DNA from 4 places in the Eleftheria terrae genome. Region 1 is predicted to be linked to each of the others. Evidence: predicted binding sites of a transcription regulator. Region 1 holds the regulator's gene; each other region holds the start of a gene.
The links. Region 1 encodes LexA, which represses DNA repair genes until DNA is damaged. Its sites were predicted from a motif close to ACTGTATNNNNATACAGT; they were not measured.

Region 1 (4,134 bases):
GGCGCCGGGCCGCGTGGCTCAGACCGCTGCCACCCAGCGGGCGCCGCCCGGCAGCATCGCTTCGGCGGCCCGTTCGAGTGCGGCCAAGCGGTCGAGCTCACGGCACACATCAACGAAGCTGCCGCTCAGCAGGGTGCGACGATGGTCGCTCGGGTCTTGCACCACCCGCAGGTGGCGGGCCGGTGTGCTGCCCAGCGCCGGTACCCGCACGGTCGGTGCTGCTGCGCCCGGCTGCAGGTGCACGCGCACCTCCCACCGGCCGCCCTTGCCGGCGAACAGGCTCACGCGCAGGTCGGCCTCGCCATGGTCGTCCCAGTGAGCCGACCAGGGCCGCACCGCGAAGACGGTGGTGTGGGCCCGGCGCGCGGCACGCTGGAGCTCGCGCAGGTCAGCCAGGGCCAGCTCGGGCAACCACACGGCCAGCACACCGCCACGGCCGGCCCGCAGCCAGGACAAGGCCCGCGGCAGCGTCTCGTGCGAGGGCACCTCACAGGTGCCGGTGGCCCGGGCGCCCGGCGTGGCCACGCAGCCTTGCGCCGGATCGAAGACCACCCCGGCCGGCTGGCCCAGCAAGGCGGTGCGCTGGCCGTGCGACGCGGCGCTGCACAGCACCGGGCCGAGCAGGGCCAGCTCGGGATGACCCGGCTGCGGCGCCAGCACCTCGACCACGCCGGCGGCCGGCCAACCGCCGGCCGGCAGCACCGCGTCGAGTGCGGGAAAGCCACTCGGGGTGGGACCGGCGGCGGCCGCCGCCGCGGCGCTGCCGCCTGGCCCGGCGGGCGTCATCGGCAGCCACAGTTGCTCGCGCAGACGTGCCCACCAGGAGGGGCGGCGTGGGGAACGCCCCGGCGCGCGGACCAGGCGCGCCTCCGTGTGGCCGTTGCCGGCGTCGGTGGGGGCGGGGGTGGGGGGGGTGTGGATGGAAGAGGCCATGTCCGTCTCCGAAAATCAAAACAGTGCAATGACGTTCGGCAGGATTGGTCGTTTCGGAAGTCCTGCAGCCCGGCTGGGCTGTGCTTCCTGCTCGCTGCACGGGGCTCGCGAGCAGAGGCTCGCGAAACGCCCGCCACCCGCGCAGCGGCTCGGCGAAAAAAGCGTGAGTCGTGGTCGGTCGTCGGCCGGTGCGGCTCAGCCGCTGCCGCGGCTTGCAGTGCGATGGCGCTGGCCCTCGCCGCCCGCTTCGCTAGCGGACATGCGCAGCTGGCCATAGAGCAGCTTGCGCTGGGCGGTGTAGTGCCACCACGGCGCCGCAGGTGCACCGCGCATGAAGTCGATCGCTGCCATGAAGGTATCCAGCACGCAGGGGTCTTGGCGTTGGCCGGTGCGTGCGCACAGGTCGTGGTAGAGCACCAGCGCGTCGCGGCCGATCAAGTCGCGCGGGGCGTGAATGCCCAGCAGCGCCAGGTCTTCAGCGAGCGAGGGGCCGATGTTGGGGATCAGCTCCAGCGACGCGGTCGGATGCAGGCAGTCGGTGTGGCGCAGCGCTTTCATCAGGACTTCCGGAGGCTGGAGTTGAAACACCGGGCAGGTCACATCACCAGGGTGTTGCGGATCAGGCCGACGGCGATGCCCTCGAGCTCGAATTCCTGGCCGGGCTCGACCACGATGGTCTTGAAGTCCGGGTTCTCGGCGATCAGCTCGATGGTGCCGCGTGTCTTCTTGAAGCGCTTGACCGTGACATCGTCACCCAGCCTTGCCACCACGATCTGCCCGTTCTTGGCTTCCTTGGCTTTCTGCACGGCCAGCAGGTCGCCTTCCAGGATGCCGGCGTCGCGCATGCTCATGCCGCGCACCTTCAACAGGTAGTCCGGTTGCCGGGCGAACATGCTGGCACCGACGTGGTAGGTCTGGTCGATGTGCTCCTGCGCCAGGATGGGGCTGCCGGCGGCGACACGGCCCACCAGCGGCAAGGCCAGCTGTGCAATGCCGGGCAGCGGCAGCAGGCCCTGGCGTCCCATGCTGGCCAGCCGCGATTCGTTCACCGAGCGCAATGTGTCAGACTTCAGCCGGATGCCACGCGAGGTGCCACCCACCAGCTCGATGGCGCCCTTGCGCGCCAGCGCCTGCAAATGCTCTTCGGCGGCGTTGGCCGAGCGGAACCCGAGCTCGGCCGCAATCTCTGCCCGGGTGGGCGGCGCGCCGGTGCGCTCGATGGAAGCGCGAATCAGGTCGAGGATCTGCTGCTGGCGCGCGGTGAGCTTGGGAAGGTCGGAGCGTTGCGGGTCCACGGGCACCTCGGGTGGTGGGTTCAAATGGGGTGTTGACAGCCCGGGGCGGTAGCCAGGGCCTACAGCGGTTCGAAGGCGGCTTCCTCGCGGAAGCGGTGGCAGGAACGGCTGAGGCGCAGGCACTGTTCGGGCATCCAGTAGCTGTATTTTTATCCAGTCTTTCGAAAAATGCAAAGCAAAGCGAAGCAGGTCGTGATCCTCGGCACCGGTGGCACGATTGCGGGCACCGCCGCCCAGGCGGCGGACACGGTCGGCTATCGGGCGGCCCAATTGGGCATCGCCTCGCTGGTGGAAGCCATTCCGGGCCTGCTGGCCTGTCCGCTCGAGACCGAACAGGTCGCGCAAGTGGACAGCAAGGACATGGGCTTCTCGGTGTGGCAGGCACTGGCCCGCCGCATTGCGCACCATCTGGCGCGCGAGGAAGTGGCCGGGATCGTGGTCACCCACGGCACCGACACGCTGGAGGAGACCGGCTACCTGCTTCAGCGGCTGCTCGCGCCGGCCAAGCCGGTGGTGCTGACCGCCGCGATGCGACCGGCCTCGGCCCTGCAGGCCGACGGGCCACAGAACCTGCTGGACGCGGTGCTGGTGGCGCGCGAACCAGGCGCGCGCGGCGTGCTCGCCTTGCTGGCCGGCGCGGTGCACAGCGCTGCGGAGGTGCGCAAGAGCCACACCTACCGCCTGGATGCCTTCTGTTCGGGAGACGCCGGGCCGCTGGCGTATGTGGAGGCCGGCCAGCTGCGCCGCCTGCGCGACTGGCCCCAGGGCGAGGCACTGGGCCTGCAGGCGGTGGCGGCCGATGTGGCGGACTGGCCCTGGGTGGAGATCGTCTCCAGCCACAGCGGGGCCGACGGGCGGGCGGTGCGCGCGTTGACGCGCATCGGTGTGCAGGGCCTGGTGGTCACGGCCACCGGCAACGGCACGGTGCACGAAGATCTGGAGGCGGCCCTGCTGGAGGCGCAGGCCGCCGGCGTGCGGGTATGGCGCAGCACCCGCTGCGCCGAAGGCCGGGTACTGCCCCGGCCGGACGATATGCTGCCGGCCGCGCAGGCCGGCACGCCCTACAAGGCCAGGGTCGAGCTGCTGCTGCAGTTGCTGTCCGCGCGCGGCGCCTGAGACGGCGGCGCGCGGCGCGGGCCGCCCTGGCGCGGCCCGCGGGCCCTCAGACCACGCTCAGGCGCACTTCGATGTTGTTGCGGGTCGCATTGGAATAGGGGCACACCTTGTGTGCAGCTTCGACCAGCGCCTCGGCATCCGCCTTCTCCCAGCCGGGCAGCGAAATGGCGAGGTCGGCCTGGATGCCGAAGCCGGCCGGGATCGGCCCGATGCCGACCTTGCCGGTCACCGAGGTGTCGGCCGGCAGCGCCTTCTTCTGCTGCGAGGCGACAAACTTCATGGCCCCGAGGAAGCAGGCCGAATAGCCGGCGGCAAAGAGCTGCTCGGGGTTGGTGCCGGCTGCGCCGGAGCCGCCCATTTCCTTCGGCAGGGCAAGCTTCACGTCCAGCGCACCGTCTGACGAGACCGCGCGGCCGTCGCGGCCTCCGTTGGCGGTGGCTTGGGCGGTGTACACCACTTTGTCGAGTTTCATCGAAAGACTCCTTGCTTGGTTGGACAGGGGGGAGGGAAACCGACGCTTCTGAAATGAAGCGTTCTATTGAATTGTGTACAACATATTGCAACAAGCCGATGGCATCATGCCGCCTCGGCCTGGCTGCTGTCTTCTTCGTGCGGCTCGACGGCCTGCAGCGCCAGGCGCTGCCGCAACGCGTGCAGCCGCTGGCGCAGCTCGGTCATCTCGGTCACGGTGCATTGCACGGCACAGGAAACCTGGCGCGGCACTTCGGCGGCGCTGCGGCGCAGCTGGCGGCCGGCGGTGGTCAAGGTGATGACCACACGGCGTTCGTCG
Region 2 (4,134 bases), 2.7 Mb from region 1:
TGACGGCGACCCCGACCCTGGTGGACTTCCACTGCTTGCACTGGACCAGGTACTTGCGGCCAGCCTTGCGCAGGACCAGATCGATCCCGCCGTCGGCGCCAGCCCCTCCTCGCTCGATCACGGAGTAGCCTTGCTGGCGAAACGCCTCCCCCACCAGCTGCTCGAACTGCTGCCAGCTGATGTCCTCCAGCGGCCGCGTCGATTCACTGCTGGCAACGCTCGCCGCCAGGCTCCTGCCGCGATGGCGCTGCCAAGCCGACAGACCCGCTCCCGCCAGAAAGATGATGGGCAGAACGTACTGCCCGACGCCCGCGGCCGATCGGTACAGTGCCACGATGGTGAAGTGAGCGATCTGAGCCGGATCGCTGGTCACCGGCATGGGAGTGGTCGCTACGCCATGCAGCCAGAGGTAGGACGCAATTGCGAGGCTGACGCCTACCCACCAAGGGAGCCAAGCGACAATTTCGATCAGATCAAGGGCGGGACTGGATTTTCGTTTGGCCATGAGCAACGCCTGCCGAGGTAGGGCGGCGCATTCTCACGGACGTCCCGAGGGGCGCATGGATCGACTCACCAAAAAAGCGTGCCTTCGAGAACAAGTTCTCCGACTGCCGCGGCCTGCCGATACGCGCGGCGGACCGATCTTGCTCCTCACGCCTTCGGGCCGCTACGGTCAGAGGTCCAACGACGCCTCCCCATTTAATCCGGTTTGTTGTGCGGCTTTCGTTGGAAGGGGCGCGGGCTCCGCGTCAAGCGCCTCGGCCGGATAGGTACTGAGCAGGCGACGCGCTTCCTGCAGGGGTGCCCCTAGCCAGGGCGCGTACTGCTCCTCCGACAGAATCGCCATCATCCGCTTCTCCTCGCCCGGCTTGTGCATCCGCCGCATGAGCGGATGGTCGTCGGCGTTGACGGTGAGTGCCGTGAAGGTGATCAGCTCCTCGCCGTCCTGCTCCTTGGGCCGCCATCGCTCCCAGAGCCCGGCGATGCCCATCGGTGCACCGTCGCCACGCCAGAAGCGCCAGCGCACGTGCTGGCCGCTTTCCCAGTTCGGCTCGAAAAAGCTCTCCATCGGGATGACGCAGCGCTGGCCGCGTTTCCAAGCGTCCCGGTACGAGGCCTTGCTTTCCACCTCCTCCGCACGCGCATTGACGGTCGACCAGGCGATCTTCGGCGCCTTGGCCCACCACGGCAGCAAACCCCAGGTGGCGGCGATCGACTCCAGGCCCAGGTCGATGCACTCGGCGTCCCGCCGGACGATCGGCCCCTGGTAGCGCGGCCACAGCTCCGGCCTCCAGTCCTCGCTTGGCAGCCCAATGCCAAACGCAGCGAGCAGCCGCGCATTGCTGCGAACCGGGACGTAGTTCACGCACATGTGCTCACCTCACTGAAGATGTGAAATGCTGCGCCGCAACAGCCGCCGACCCTCTGGCCAGGGAACGCGTGCGGTTCTTCTGGCGCTGAGTGTGTAGGCACCGGCCTGACTCGACAAGGACGGGGCGGTGAGATACTGTATATATAAACAGGTATCCGCATGTCTGCCGCCGCTCCCTCTCCGTCACGTGTGCCTGCCGACCGGTGTGCCGAGACCGTTCTGGATTCACTCGATCCAGCGATCGAGTGTTCACTGTGGCGCGGCACCGAGCTGTCGTGCGGCGAGCAGCGGACTGTGAGTACCGGCTTCGACGGCCTGGATGCTGAACTACCGGGTGGGGGTTGGCCCCTGGGCGCGGTGACAGAAATCCTGCAGCCGCAGGCCGCTCTGGCGGAATGGCGACTGCTCGGGCCGGGACTGCGCCAGCTGGCGACCGCAGAGCGTCCCTTGTGGCTGGTGGGGGCGCCCCATGCACCCTACTGTCCCGGGCTGCGTTTGGCTGGCCTTCCTGAAACCCACTTGATTCGGGTGCGTGTCGACACCCCGGCCGAGCGGCTGTGGGCAACCGAGCAAGCGGTCAAGGCCGACGGTCTGGGTGCCGTGCTGGCTTGGCTGCCCCAGGTGCGGCCGGCGCAAATCCGCCGATTGCAAGCCTGTGCAGCTCAAGCCGACATGCCCGTCTTCTTGATGCGGCCGGAGCTTGCCCTGCGTGATGCTTCCGCGGCGCCACTGCGGCTGGTGGTATCGCTCGGTGACGCATGGACGCTGCACGTGCAGATCGCAAAGCGTCGCGGCCCAGTTCATGAAGATCAGTTATCGCTTCCCGCTGTGTCGCCTCAGTTGGCACGGCTCGCGGCGGCCCGCTTTCAGTCCATCGGCCGTAATGTTGTGGAGCGCTATCAAGTTGGATCGGCAAGGACTGGTTCTCCTTACCCCGCGCTTGTCACCGACCACGCTGTTGCGGAATAAACGTGCTTGGTAGGCAGCGAAAAAATGCTGCCCCGCGGGCCAAAGGGCGGGGCGCGTCCTGTCGGACCTGGTTCTTAAGCGCGAAGCGAGCGCGCTTGCTCCTAGCAGAGCTGACGGGCTAAATGGTCGCGAAGGATCGTCCTGCAGCTAGACGGTGCCCAGCCCGCTCTGCTTCTTCTTGCGTCACATATCGGTGATCGGGTTGCAGGAACCACCGTGCTGGACAGTCGTGCCCGGTTCGCCCTGCTGTAGCAAAAAATGCGGTTCTGCTCATCGACGAGCTGGCTCTTGCTCAGAGCGGCCTATCCTGAGCCAACCCCCAGCACTGGGCCTGAGCGTCGCGTCTCGGAGCGGTTGCAGCTCCTCGGACATGTTCGCTTGAGGGGCTGGCATTCCAGGCGCCGACTTCACTCTCGCTTCACCCGCTGCGCCTAAAGTCTTCTGACGAAATTAGAAGGGTCGAATGGAGCCGCGGCAAGGGAAATCAATCTTGATCACTTCATCCTTCCCTATGCCTGCCCGGGGCGACGCTTTCGCAACAAGCGAGTCCAGAACGTTCCGTCTTGTCCGTTAGCACTCGCATTTTTTTGCAATGCATGCACTGGTGAGGCCCCCACATTGGGGGCAGACGTAATATTAAATATCGATAAAATTAACTATTTGCCATTCCAGCACTTCAGCGCGGGCCGTTAAAAATACCAATTGCCGCGTCAGAAAATACCATTTCTACTTCATCTCAAGCATCTATTGATGCCTCTGAGTTGCGACGGAAATATCAGTGTGCCGACTGCTGTGCGAGGAATATTAAGGGAGTGTTGGGGCGCGGATGGAAAAATGTTGCCAATGCTGTTCGGTGGTTTTTGAATCGCTGATGCCATATAAGGTGTTATGTAATGCCGTGCAATTCGCAACAATTTGACAGGCCACAAAGATGTCAAAAACGATCCAGCTGAAGTTTTCGCTTTGCACTATTGTCGTTGCACTTGCGGCATTTGTCTTCACCTATGCGGGGGGCGCCAAAAAAACGCACAGAAGTGAAATTCCCGCAGGGGGCGAAAATCATCTCGACTTTGCGCTTCCATCGCCACCGAAAAGCGCCGAAAAGTCAGTGAGGCTTCGCATTCCTCGAGAGTATGTCTGGCTCGAAGGGATAATGCGCGAAGAAAGTGGAGAGATCGGCGAAATTCCTATTCAAGTTGAACTGCCTGGGCCGAAACCTTGGCCAAGTGGAGACACAAAAGGCAGAGTTGCGGCTCAGCAGAAGTCTGAGCGTTTCATTGTGCGCCTTGGAGCGGGAAGCGCTGTAGGCGGGCGTTCGCGCTTCTTACGCTCACTTCAGCCGACCATGCCTGAGGGATATCGTACGACGGATATGCATCCGGACGGCGAACTTTACGGGCTGGTGCGCCATTCGCAGATTCGGTGTTACACCGCCGACGCTCTTAAGCAAACCGAACTGACCGAGTTTTGGAAGTCGAAACCCGCGGACGACCCGCTTAAGCAGACGAACTGCAGGCTGGACCGTCGAAGCGCCGTATATTTCTCGCCACCCTCTGTCCTGGACACCGCTATTGAGCAGGTGATCTTCGCGAGGTGCTCGCCCAGTTCATGCAGCCTGACTTTCCATGTCGGGCATCTATCTGCAAGCATGCATGTCGAACCGGCTCAGCTCTCCAAATGGCAAGACCTAGTGCTTCCCATCCAAGACCTGCTTCGGAGTTTTATTGTGAACTGAAGGTCAGAGCGTCGTCAATCTTGCCAAGTGGCAAGCGACCGTGGAACTCTCACTTCCT
Region 3 (4,134 bases), 2.5 Mb from region 1:
CCCACAAGCCATCGTCGCGCGCATAGACGGCAAGGTCGATGCTGCGGCGGTGTTTGAGTTGGCGTTGGGGAGCAGCCGGTGGAAGAGCCATGGCAGCCGGGTTTCAGGCGAGTTTCGGCGAGCCCGTCACTTTAGCATGGTGCGTTGCACCAAACCTTGCACGTGGCTGTCAAGCGGTCGCCCCCCAGTTTAGTGCCTGCCGCGCCAGCGTGTCGGGCGTCGCCGGCGTCGCCATGGGTTTGTCCAGATGACAAGTGCCTGCAACACATCTGAACCGAAGCGGGCCGACGCTCACCTTTCGCCGCTTGGCTCTCGGCGACGTGTGGGAGGCAGGAAGGTTCAGAGGCAGGGCGGCGGCTGACGGAGGGCTGCTAGAAGAATGGCAGCGCCGGTCCGGGCGCCAGCCACCGCTGCCTGCCCGCCGTCCGGTACCGGAGTGGGCGTGCAGGGAAGCGGTGTGTCAGCGTGTAGCCCGCGCGCCGCCGCGCCGCGTCATTCGTCGTCGCTGCCACGAACCACCCGCCGAATCACCTCGGCGGAGAAGCCGCGGCTGGCCAGGAAGCGCATCTGCCGGGCCCGCTCCGCCGGTTCGGTGGCCGGCTCGCCAAAACGGCGGTCCCAGACGGCGCGTGCCCGCTCGTATTCGGAGCTGCGGCTGCGTTCCAGCGCGTCGGAGATCAGCTCGGCATCCAGCCCGTGGCCCTGCAGTTCCTGGCGGATGCGGGCGGTGCCGAAGCGGGCCGACTTGCGATGCAGCACCGATTCGACAAAACGGGCCTGCGAGAGCAGGCCCTTGCTTTCCAGTTCGTCGAGCACCGCCTGCACCTGGCCCGGGGTCTCCTCGTGCGGCGCGAGCTTGCGTTCCAGCTCGCGTCGCGAGTGCTCGCGGGTGGCCAGGTGCTTGAGGGCACGCCCCTTCAACGAGAGTTTCTCGAAACCCATCGGCGGCCCCGGCGGCGGGATGTCACTCGTCGCGAGGCGCGGCCTTGGCCTTGCCGGCCGGCTTGTCCGCCGGTTTTTCTGCTGACTTCTCCGCACGATCGGTGTCGGGCTTGGCGCCCGGCGCGGCGGCCAGCAGCGGGATGTTGAGGGCCGCCCGCACCTTGTTCTCGATCTCGAAGGCGACGTCGGGGTTCTCGCGCAGGAATTCGCGCGCGTTGTCCTTGCCCTGGCCGATCTTTTCGCCGTTGTAGGCGTACCAGGCGCCCGACTTCTCGACGATGCGGGCGTTCACGCCCATGTCGATGATCTCGCCCTCGCGGCTGATGCCTTCGCCGTAGAGGATGTCGAAATCAGCTGTCTTGAACGGAGGCGAGACCTTGTTCTTGACAACCTTGACCTTGGTCTCGTTGCCGATCACCTCTTCGCCCTTCTTGATCGAGCCGACGCGACGGATGTCCAGGCGCACCGAGGCGTAGAACTTCAGCGCATTGCCGCCGGTGGTCGTTTCGGGCGAGCCGAACATCACGCCGATCTTCATGCGGATCTGGTTGATGAAGATGACCATGCAGTTGGTCTTCTTGATCGTGGCGGTCAGCTTGCGCAAGGCCTGGCTCATCAGGCGGGCCTGCAGGCCCGGCAGGCTGTCGCCCATCTCGCCTTCGAGTTCCGCCTTGGGCGTGAGGGCGGCCACCGAGTCGATGATGATCAGGTCGACCGAGCCGGAGCGCACCAGTGCATCAACGATTTCGAGCGCCTGCTCGCCGGTGTCGGGCTGGGAGATCAGCAGGTCCTGGAGGTTGACGCCGAGCTTCTGGGCATACTGCACGTCCAGCGCATGCTCCGCATCGATGAAGGCACAGACGCCGCCCTGCTTCTGCATCTCGGCCACGACCTGCAGCGTCAGCGTCGTCTTGCCGGACGATTCCGGGCCGTAGATCTCGACCACCCGGCCGCGCGGCAGGCCGCCCACGCCAAGCGCGATGTCCAGGCCCAGCGAGCCGGTGGAGACGACCTGGATGTCGTCGATCGCCTCGCCTTCGCCGAGGCGCATGATGGAGCCCTTGCCGAACTGCTTTTCAATCTGGGCCAGGGCGGCCTGCAGGGCTTTCGCCTTCTCGGTGTTGAGGGCAGATTTGGTAGGTGCGTCCATTCGGTTCTCCGTTGATCGCGGCATTATCGCAAAAGCTGGATGTTTGTACAGTAGTCCGTGCTCGTATTTACGCAAGGGACTTCACGGCCCGCCCCCCTACAATCGCCGCCGCCACCCCAGCCCTAGCAGGAGAGACAGATGCGAATACTGATCGCCGAGGACGATCAAGTGCTGGCCGACGGACTGCTGCGCTCGCTGCGCAACTCGGGCTATGCGGTCGACCAGGTCAGCGCCGGCAACGAGGCCGACGCCGCGCTGTCGTCCCACGAATTCGACCTGGTGATACTTGACCTGGGCCTGCCCAAGCTGCACGGCCTGGAGGTGCTCAAGCGCCTGCGCGCCCGTGGCACCGCCACGCCGGTGCTGATTCTCACCGCGGCCGACAGCATAGAGGAGCGCGTCAAGGGGCTCGATCTCGGCGCCGACGACTACATGGCCAAACCCTTCTCTCTGCAGGAGTTGGAGGCCCGCGTGCGCGCGCTGACGCGGCGCGGGCTCGGGGCTGCGTCCAGCGTCATCCGCCATGGACCCCTCACCTTCGACCAGACCGGCCGGGTGGCCTACATCAACGATCAGATGATCGAGCTGTCGGCCCGCGAGCTGAGCCTGCTGGAGGTGCTGCTGCAGCGTGCCGGCCGGTTGGTCAGCAAGGACCAGTTGGTCGAGCGCCTGTGCGAGTGGGGCGAGGAAGTCAGCAACAACGCCATCGAGGTGTACATCCATCGGTTGCGCAAGAAGATCGAGCAGGGGCCGGTGCGCATCGCCACCGTGCGGGGGCTCGGGTACTGCCTTGAGAAAATCCCCGGCTGACGCACCGGCGGCCGACCACGGAGCGCCGCCGCAGTGGTGACGCGCGAACAACGCTCGCTGTTCGGCGAGATTCTTGACTGGATGCTGGCGCCGCTGCTGCTGCTGTGGCCGATGAGTGTCGCCCTCACCTGGCTGGTGGCCGAGAACATTGCCAACCGGCCGTTCGACCGGGCGCTTGGTGAAGTGGCTCGCACACTGGCGCAGCAGGTGTCGGTGGCGCAGGTCAAGGGCGGGCTGCAGTTGCCCGAGACCATCGCCGAGTTCCTGCGTGCCGACAATGCCGACACCATCTACTTCCAGGTGCTCGGCGTGAGCGGCGAGTTCGTCAGCGGCGATCGCCAGTTGCCGATGCCCTCGCGCGAGCAGTCGGGGCGGCCCGGTGAGCTGCAGTTCCGCAACGAGGAGATCCACAACGAGCCGATCCGCATCGCCTACCTGTCGGTGACGCTGCCGGCCGCCCCCACGGCGGGAACCGCGCTGGTGCAGGTGGCGGAGACGCTCAACAAGCGGTCGCAGCTGGCCACGGAGATCATCAAGGGCGTCATCCTGCCGCAGTTCGTGATCCTGCCGGTGGCGGTGCTGCTTGTCTGGCTGGCGTTGGCCCGCGGCATCGCGCCGCTGGCTGAGTTGCAGCAGCGCATCCGGCGCCGCCAGAGTGATGACCTGAGCCCGATCGACGAACGCGAGGCCCCGGAGGAAGTGGCGCCGCTGGTGCGCTCCATCAACGACCTGCTGGCCCGCCTCGACCAGTCCATCAAGGCGCAGAAGCATTTCCTGGCCGATGCGGCGCACCAGCTGAAGACGCCGCTGGCCGGCCTGCGCATGCAGGCCGAGCTGGCGCAGCGTGAAATCGATGCGGGCCAGCGCGACCCGGCCGAGCTGAAGAAGTCGCTGCGGCAGATCGCCCGCTCCAGCCACCGCGCCGCCCACCTCGTCAACCAGCTGCTGGCGCTGGCGCGGGCCGAGAACCAGGGGCAGGTGCTGCACCGGCACGAGGTGCCGCTGGCCCGGCTGGCGGCCGACGCGGTGCGCGACTTCGTGCCGCGTGCGCTCGACAAGCGCATCGACCTGGGCTACGAGGGCCCCGAGAGCCCGCCCCTGTTCAGTCCCGGCAGCGCGCGGGTGCTGGGCAATCCGCTGCTGGTGAAGGAGCTGATCCGCAACCTGGTGGACAACGCCATCCTCTACACGCCGGAGGGCGGCACGGTGACCGTGCGGGTGGTGAACGATCC
Region 4 (4,134 bases), on a different replicon from region 1:
CCGCTACGCAGACGCCGAGCGGCTGATCCAGCAGCTGCTCCGCGAGGCCGGCCGCGGCGACTTGACGGCCACGGGGCTGGTGGCTCCGGTGGGCAAGGGCACCCAGGCAGCGGCCAACCCCGAGCAGGCCGAATCCGACGAGACCTACATCGGCTCCGCCCGCGCGAGCGGCTTCGTGTCCACGCACGGCGGCTTGCGCCCGGGCGACCAGGTGTATGCCGGAGCACCGAGCCTCCATGCCAACCAGTGGACGCTGTCTGGCGCATGGCGGGTCGGCGAGGAATACGCCTTGGGGCGGCAGCCGGGCGGACGCATCGCCTACCGTTTCCGTGCCCGTGACCTGCACCTGGTGATGGCCAGCGACAGCGGCCATCCGATCCGTTTCCGCGTGCGCATCGACGGCCGCGCGCCAGGCGCCGACCATGGCACGGACACCAATGCCGACGGTCGCGGCATCGTCGATGCACAGCGCCTGTACCAACTCGTGCGCCAGGCCGCCTCGGCCGGCGAGAGAACCTTCGAGATCGAGTTTCTCGATGCAGGCGTGCGCGTGTATGCCTTCACCTTTGGCTAGACAAGAGAGGAGCTTCAAGATGGAACCCATAGATGCCGGGCGCCGGCGCCTGTTCGGTGCGGCGGCCGTTGCCGGGCTGGCGATGCCGTTCGGCTTGCTCGCCCCACAGGCCCGCGCGCAGGCCGCTGCATCCCGCAGCAGCTTCGCGGCACTGAAACAGGTGAACGCCGGCGTGCTGAATGTGGGCTATGCCGAAGACGGCCCTGCGGACGGTCCGGTCGTGATCTGCCTGCACGGCTGGCCGTATGACATCCATACCTACGTGGACGTCGCCCCCCTGCTCGCACAGGCCGGATATCGTGTGATCGTGCCCTACCTGCGCGGCTACGGCAGCACCCGCTTTCTTTCGCACGACACGCCGCGCAATGGACAGCAAGCGGCGCTCGCGGTGGACGTGATCTCACTCATGGACGCGCTGGGCATCGAGCGGGCCGTCATGGCCGGCTGCGACTGGGGCGCGCGCACGGCCTGCATCCTGGGAGCACTCTGGCCGGAGCGCTGCAAGGCGCTGGTCTCGGTGAGCGGCTACCTGGTCGCCAATCCCAAAACAGCGTTGCAGCCCCTGCCGCCACAGGCTGAATTGCAGTGGTGGTACCAGTACTACCTGGCCACCGAACGCGGACGCCTGGGCTACGAGAAGAACACCCGCGCCTTCGCCAAGCTGATCTGGCAGCAGGCCTCGCCACAATGGCACTTCAGCGACGCCACCTTCGAATGTTCCGCACGCGCGCTCGACAACCCGGATCACGTCGCGATCGCGGTCCACAACTATCGCTGGCGGCTTGCCTTGGCGCCCGGCGAAGCCCGGTACGACGGCATCGAGGCCAGGCTCACCGCTGCACCGGCGATTACGGTGCCGACCATCACGCTGGAAGGCGACGCGAACGGCGCCCCCCACCCTGACCCGGCCTCGTATGCGAAACGTTTCATCGGCCGGTACGAGCACCGGCAGCTGTCCGGCGGTGTCGGCCACAACCTGCCGCAGGAAGCACCGCAAGCGTTCGCCCAGGCGGTGATCGACATCGCCAAGGCCTAGCTCGCCCCGCTTTGGCAGCCCCCTCTCACCTGCCTACCTTACTGAAGATGTGAAGTGCCGCCTGCAGCCGCACGGCGGCCCGTCCGTTGGGGAACAACCGTGTGCGGTTCTTCTCGTGTCGAGTGCGTAAGCATCCGCCTGACTCGACAAGAACCAGGCGGTGAGATACTGTATATATAAACAGGTTCTCGCATGTCTGCTGCTGCTTCCTCTCTCCCTCGTCTGCCTGCCGATCGGTGCGCCGAGACCGTTCTGGAGTCACTGGATCCAGCGATTGAGTCTTCACTGTGGCGCGGTACTGAGCTGTCGCGCGGCGTGCAACTCACAGTAAGCACCGGCTTCAATGGCTTGGATGATGAGTTGCCGGGCAGTGGATGGCCCCTGGGCGCGGTGACCGAAATCCTGCAAGCTCAGGACGGCCTCGCGGAATGGCGACTCCTCGGGCCGGCACTGCGTCGGCTGGCGACGTCGCAGCGCCCGCTGTGGCTGGTGGGCGCTCCTCATGCGCCCTACTGCCCTGGCCTGCGCCTGGCCGGGCTCCCAGAGAGCCACCTGGTCCGTGTGCGGGCCGACACGCCGGCCGAGCGACTGTGGGCCACCGAGCAGGCCGTCAAGGCCGATGGCCTCGGCGCGGTGCTCGCCTGGCTGCCTCAGGTGCGGCCCGCCCAGATCCGCCGCCTGCAGAGCTGTGCCGCTCAGGCCGAGATGCCGGTCTTTCTGATGCGGCCAATGCTCGCACTGCGCGATGCTTCCGCCGCACCGCTGCGGCTGGTGGTCTCGCTCGGCACGGCGTGGACGCTGCGGGTGCGGATCGCCAAGCGCCGCGGCCCTGTTCATGAAGGCGAGTTGACGCTCGCCGCCGTTTCGCCTCAGCTGGCCCGCCTCGCTGCAGCTCGCCTGCAGCCGGGGGGCCGTCGTTCTCTGGAGAGCCACCATGCTGTACTGGGTGGCACTGACACTTCCCCCGTTCCTGTCGTCCCCGAGCCCGCGAACGCCTTCTGAGACCGGCGCCGGGGCCGTGGCCTCGCAGCAGCGGGCCATCGGCTGGTGGGCCTTGCAGTTCACCCCACGCGTTGCGCTGCTCGACGAAGCGGTGCTGCTGGAGGCCGCCGCCAGCCGGCGCTTGTTCGGTGGCGAGGACCGCTTGTGGGAGCGCCTGCAGCAGACGGCGCTGGCCCTGGGCTGCACGGCGGTGGCGCGGGCCCCCACCGCCCGCGCAGCGCTGGCGTTGGCGCGCGCCGGCAGGGAAAACGGCTTTGGCGGGCCACTGCCGGCGCTGCTGGACCCGCTGCCGTTGACGACGGTGACGGAGGCCGCTGCCTGCGAAGCCACGCTGGCCCGCCTGGGCTGTCGCTGCCTGGGCGACGTGCGCCGTCTGCCACGGGGCGGTGTCGGCCGGCGCCTCGGGCACGCCCTCTTGGAAGGCCTGGACCAAGCCTACGGGCTGCGGCCCGAGACTTTCGAGTGGCTCACCCTGCCCGAGCGTTTCGAGGCTCGCCTGGAGTTGCCCAGCCGGGTCGAGCACGCCGAGGGCCTGCTGCTTGGCGGGCAACGCCTGCTGGAGCAGATGGCCGGCTGGCTCGCCGCCCGCCAGGCCGGCGTGCACTGCTTCACGTTCATCTGGCTGCATGACTTCCATCGGGGACGCGACGCACCGCCCAGCGCCGAACTGGAGATCCGCACCGCGGAGACGACCCGCGAGACCGGGCACTTGGCCCGTTTGCTGGCCGAACAACTGGCCAAAGTCGAACTCGCCGCGTCGGTCGAGGAAATCCGGCTGCGCGCCGATGATGTGGAGGCATTGGCGGTACAGAGCGGCTCCCTGCTGCAGGACGCCAGCCGCCGGGGTGAATCGGTGCTGCAGCTGATGGAGCGCGTCGCCGCCCGGCTCGGGCCCGAGCGGGTGCAGCGCGCGGTGCTGCGCGCCGACCACCGGCCCGAGTGCGCGCAGACATGGCAACCCGCTGGCGAGCCGGTACCGCGCAAAGCGGTGGCGATGCCCGCCGACCTGCCATTGCCGACCTGGCTGCTGGACCCACCGATCCGCCTCGCCCTGAGGGATGAGCGGCCGCTCTACCAGGGCCCCCTCGAAACCATCGCCGGCCCCAGCCGCATCGAAGCCGGCTGGTGGGACCCCGCGGCCACCGGCGCAAGCGTTGTGACACGCGACTATTACGTGATGGCCAGCCAGCACGCGGGCCTGCTGTGGGTCTACCGCGAGCGGGACCTCCGCAGCGACGAGCGCAGCCCGTGGTTCCTCCATGGCATCTTTGGATGAGGTCACGCCGTGTCTGCGTTTCTGCCGGCCTATGCCGAGCTGCACTGCCTGTCCAACTTCTCGTTCCTCAGGGGGGCTTCGCACGCCGAGGAGTTGGTGGCACGCGCCAAGGCGCTCGGCTATCGCGCGATCGCCATCACCGACCAGTGCTCGCTGGCAGGCGTCGTGCGAGCCCACCTGGAGGCCAAGGAGGCGGGCCTGCAGCTGCTGATCGGCAGCGAGTTCGAGATCCTCGCGAACGCCCCG

Region 2: a site for LexA is predicted at 1,507-1,524, ahead of imuA (translesion DNA synthesis-associated protein ImuA). Genes of this name have one in related genera too.
Region 3: a site for LexA is predicted at 2,127-2,144, ahead of recA (recombinase RecA). Genes of this name have one in related genera too.
Region 4: a site for LexA is predicted at 1,778-1,795, ahead of imuA (translesion DNA synthesis-associated protein ImuA). Genes of this name have one in related genera too.

What each region holds. Positions count from the first base shown of each region.
Region 1 covers NZ_CP106951.1:412,072-416,205, forward strand. Annotated here, with positions in the region: gene N7L95_RS02190 (hypothetical protein) at 19-933, opposite strand; gene N7L95_RS02195 (helix-hairpin-helix domain-containing protein) at 1,129-1,491, opposite strand; gene lexA (transcriptional repressor LexA) at 1,530-2,228, opposite strand; gene N7L95_RS02205 (asparaginase) at 2,397-3,344, shown strand; gene N7L95_RS02210 (organic hydroperoxide resistance protein) at 3,391-3,816, opposite strand; gene N7L95_RS02215 (MarR family winged helix-turn-helix transcriptional regulator) at 3,921-4,134, opposite strand, start outside.
Region 2 covers NZ_CP106951.1:3,073,000-3,077,133, reverse strand. Annotated here, with positions in the region: gene N7L95_RS13535 (restriction endonuclease) at 1-505, opposite strand, end outside; gene N7L95_RS13530 (SOS response-associated peptidase) at 674-1,366, opposite strand; gene imuA (translesion DNA synthesis-associated protein ImuA) at 1,532-2,341, shown strand; gene N7L95_RS13520 (hypothetical protein) at 3,273-4,076, shown strand.
Region 3 covers NZ_CP106951.1:3,386,855-3,390,988, reverse strand. Annotated here, with positions in the region: gene N7L95_RS14980 (DUF2889 domain-containing protein) at 1-91, opposite strand, end outside; gene recX (recombination regulator RecX) at 493-942, opposite strand; gene recA (recombinase RecA) at 965-2,092, opposite strand; gene N7L95_RS14965 (response regulator) at 2,231-2,902, shown strand; gene N7L95_RS14960 (sensor histidine kinase) at 2,984-4,134, shown strand, end outside.
Region 4 covers NZ_CP106953.1:114,017-118,150, reverse strand. Annotated here, with positions in the region: gene N7L95_RS27455 (thioredoxin family protein) at 1-574, shown strand, start outside; gene N7L95_RS27450 (alpha/beta fold hydrolase) at 555-1,610, shown strand; gene imuA (translesion DNA synthesis-associated protein ImuA) at 1,803-2,612, shown strand; gene N7L95_RS27440 (DNA polymerase Y subunit UmuC family protein) at 2,629-3,888, shown strand; gene N7L95_RS27435 (error-prone DNA polymerase) at 3,898-4,134, shown strand, end outside.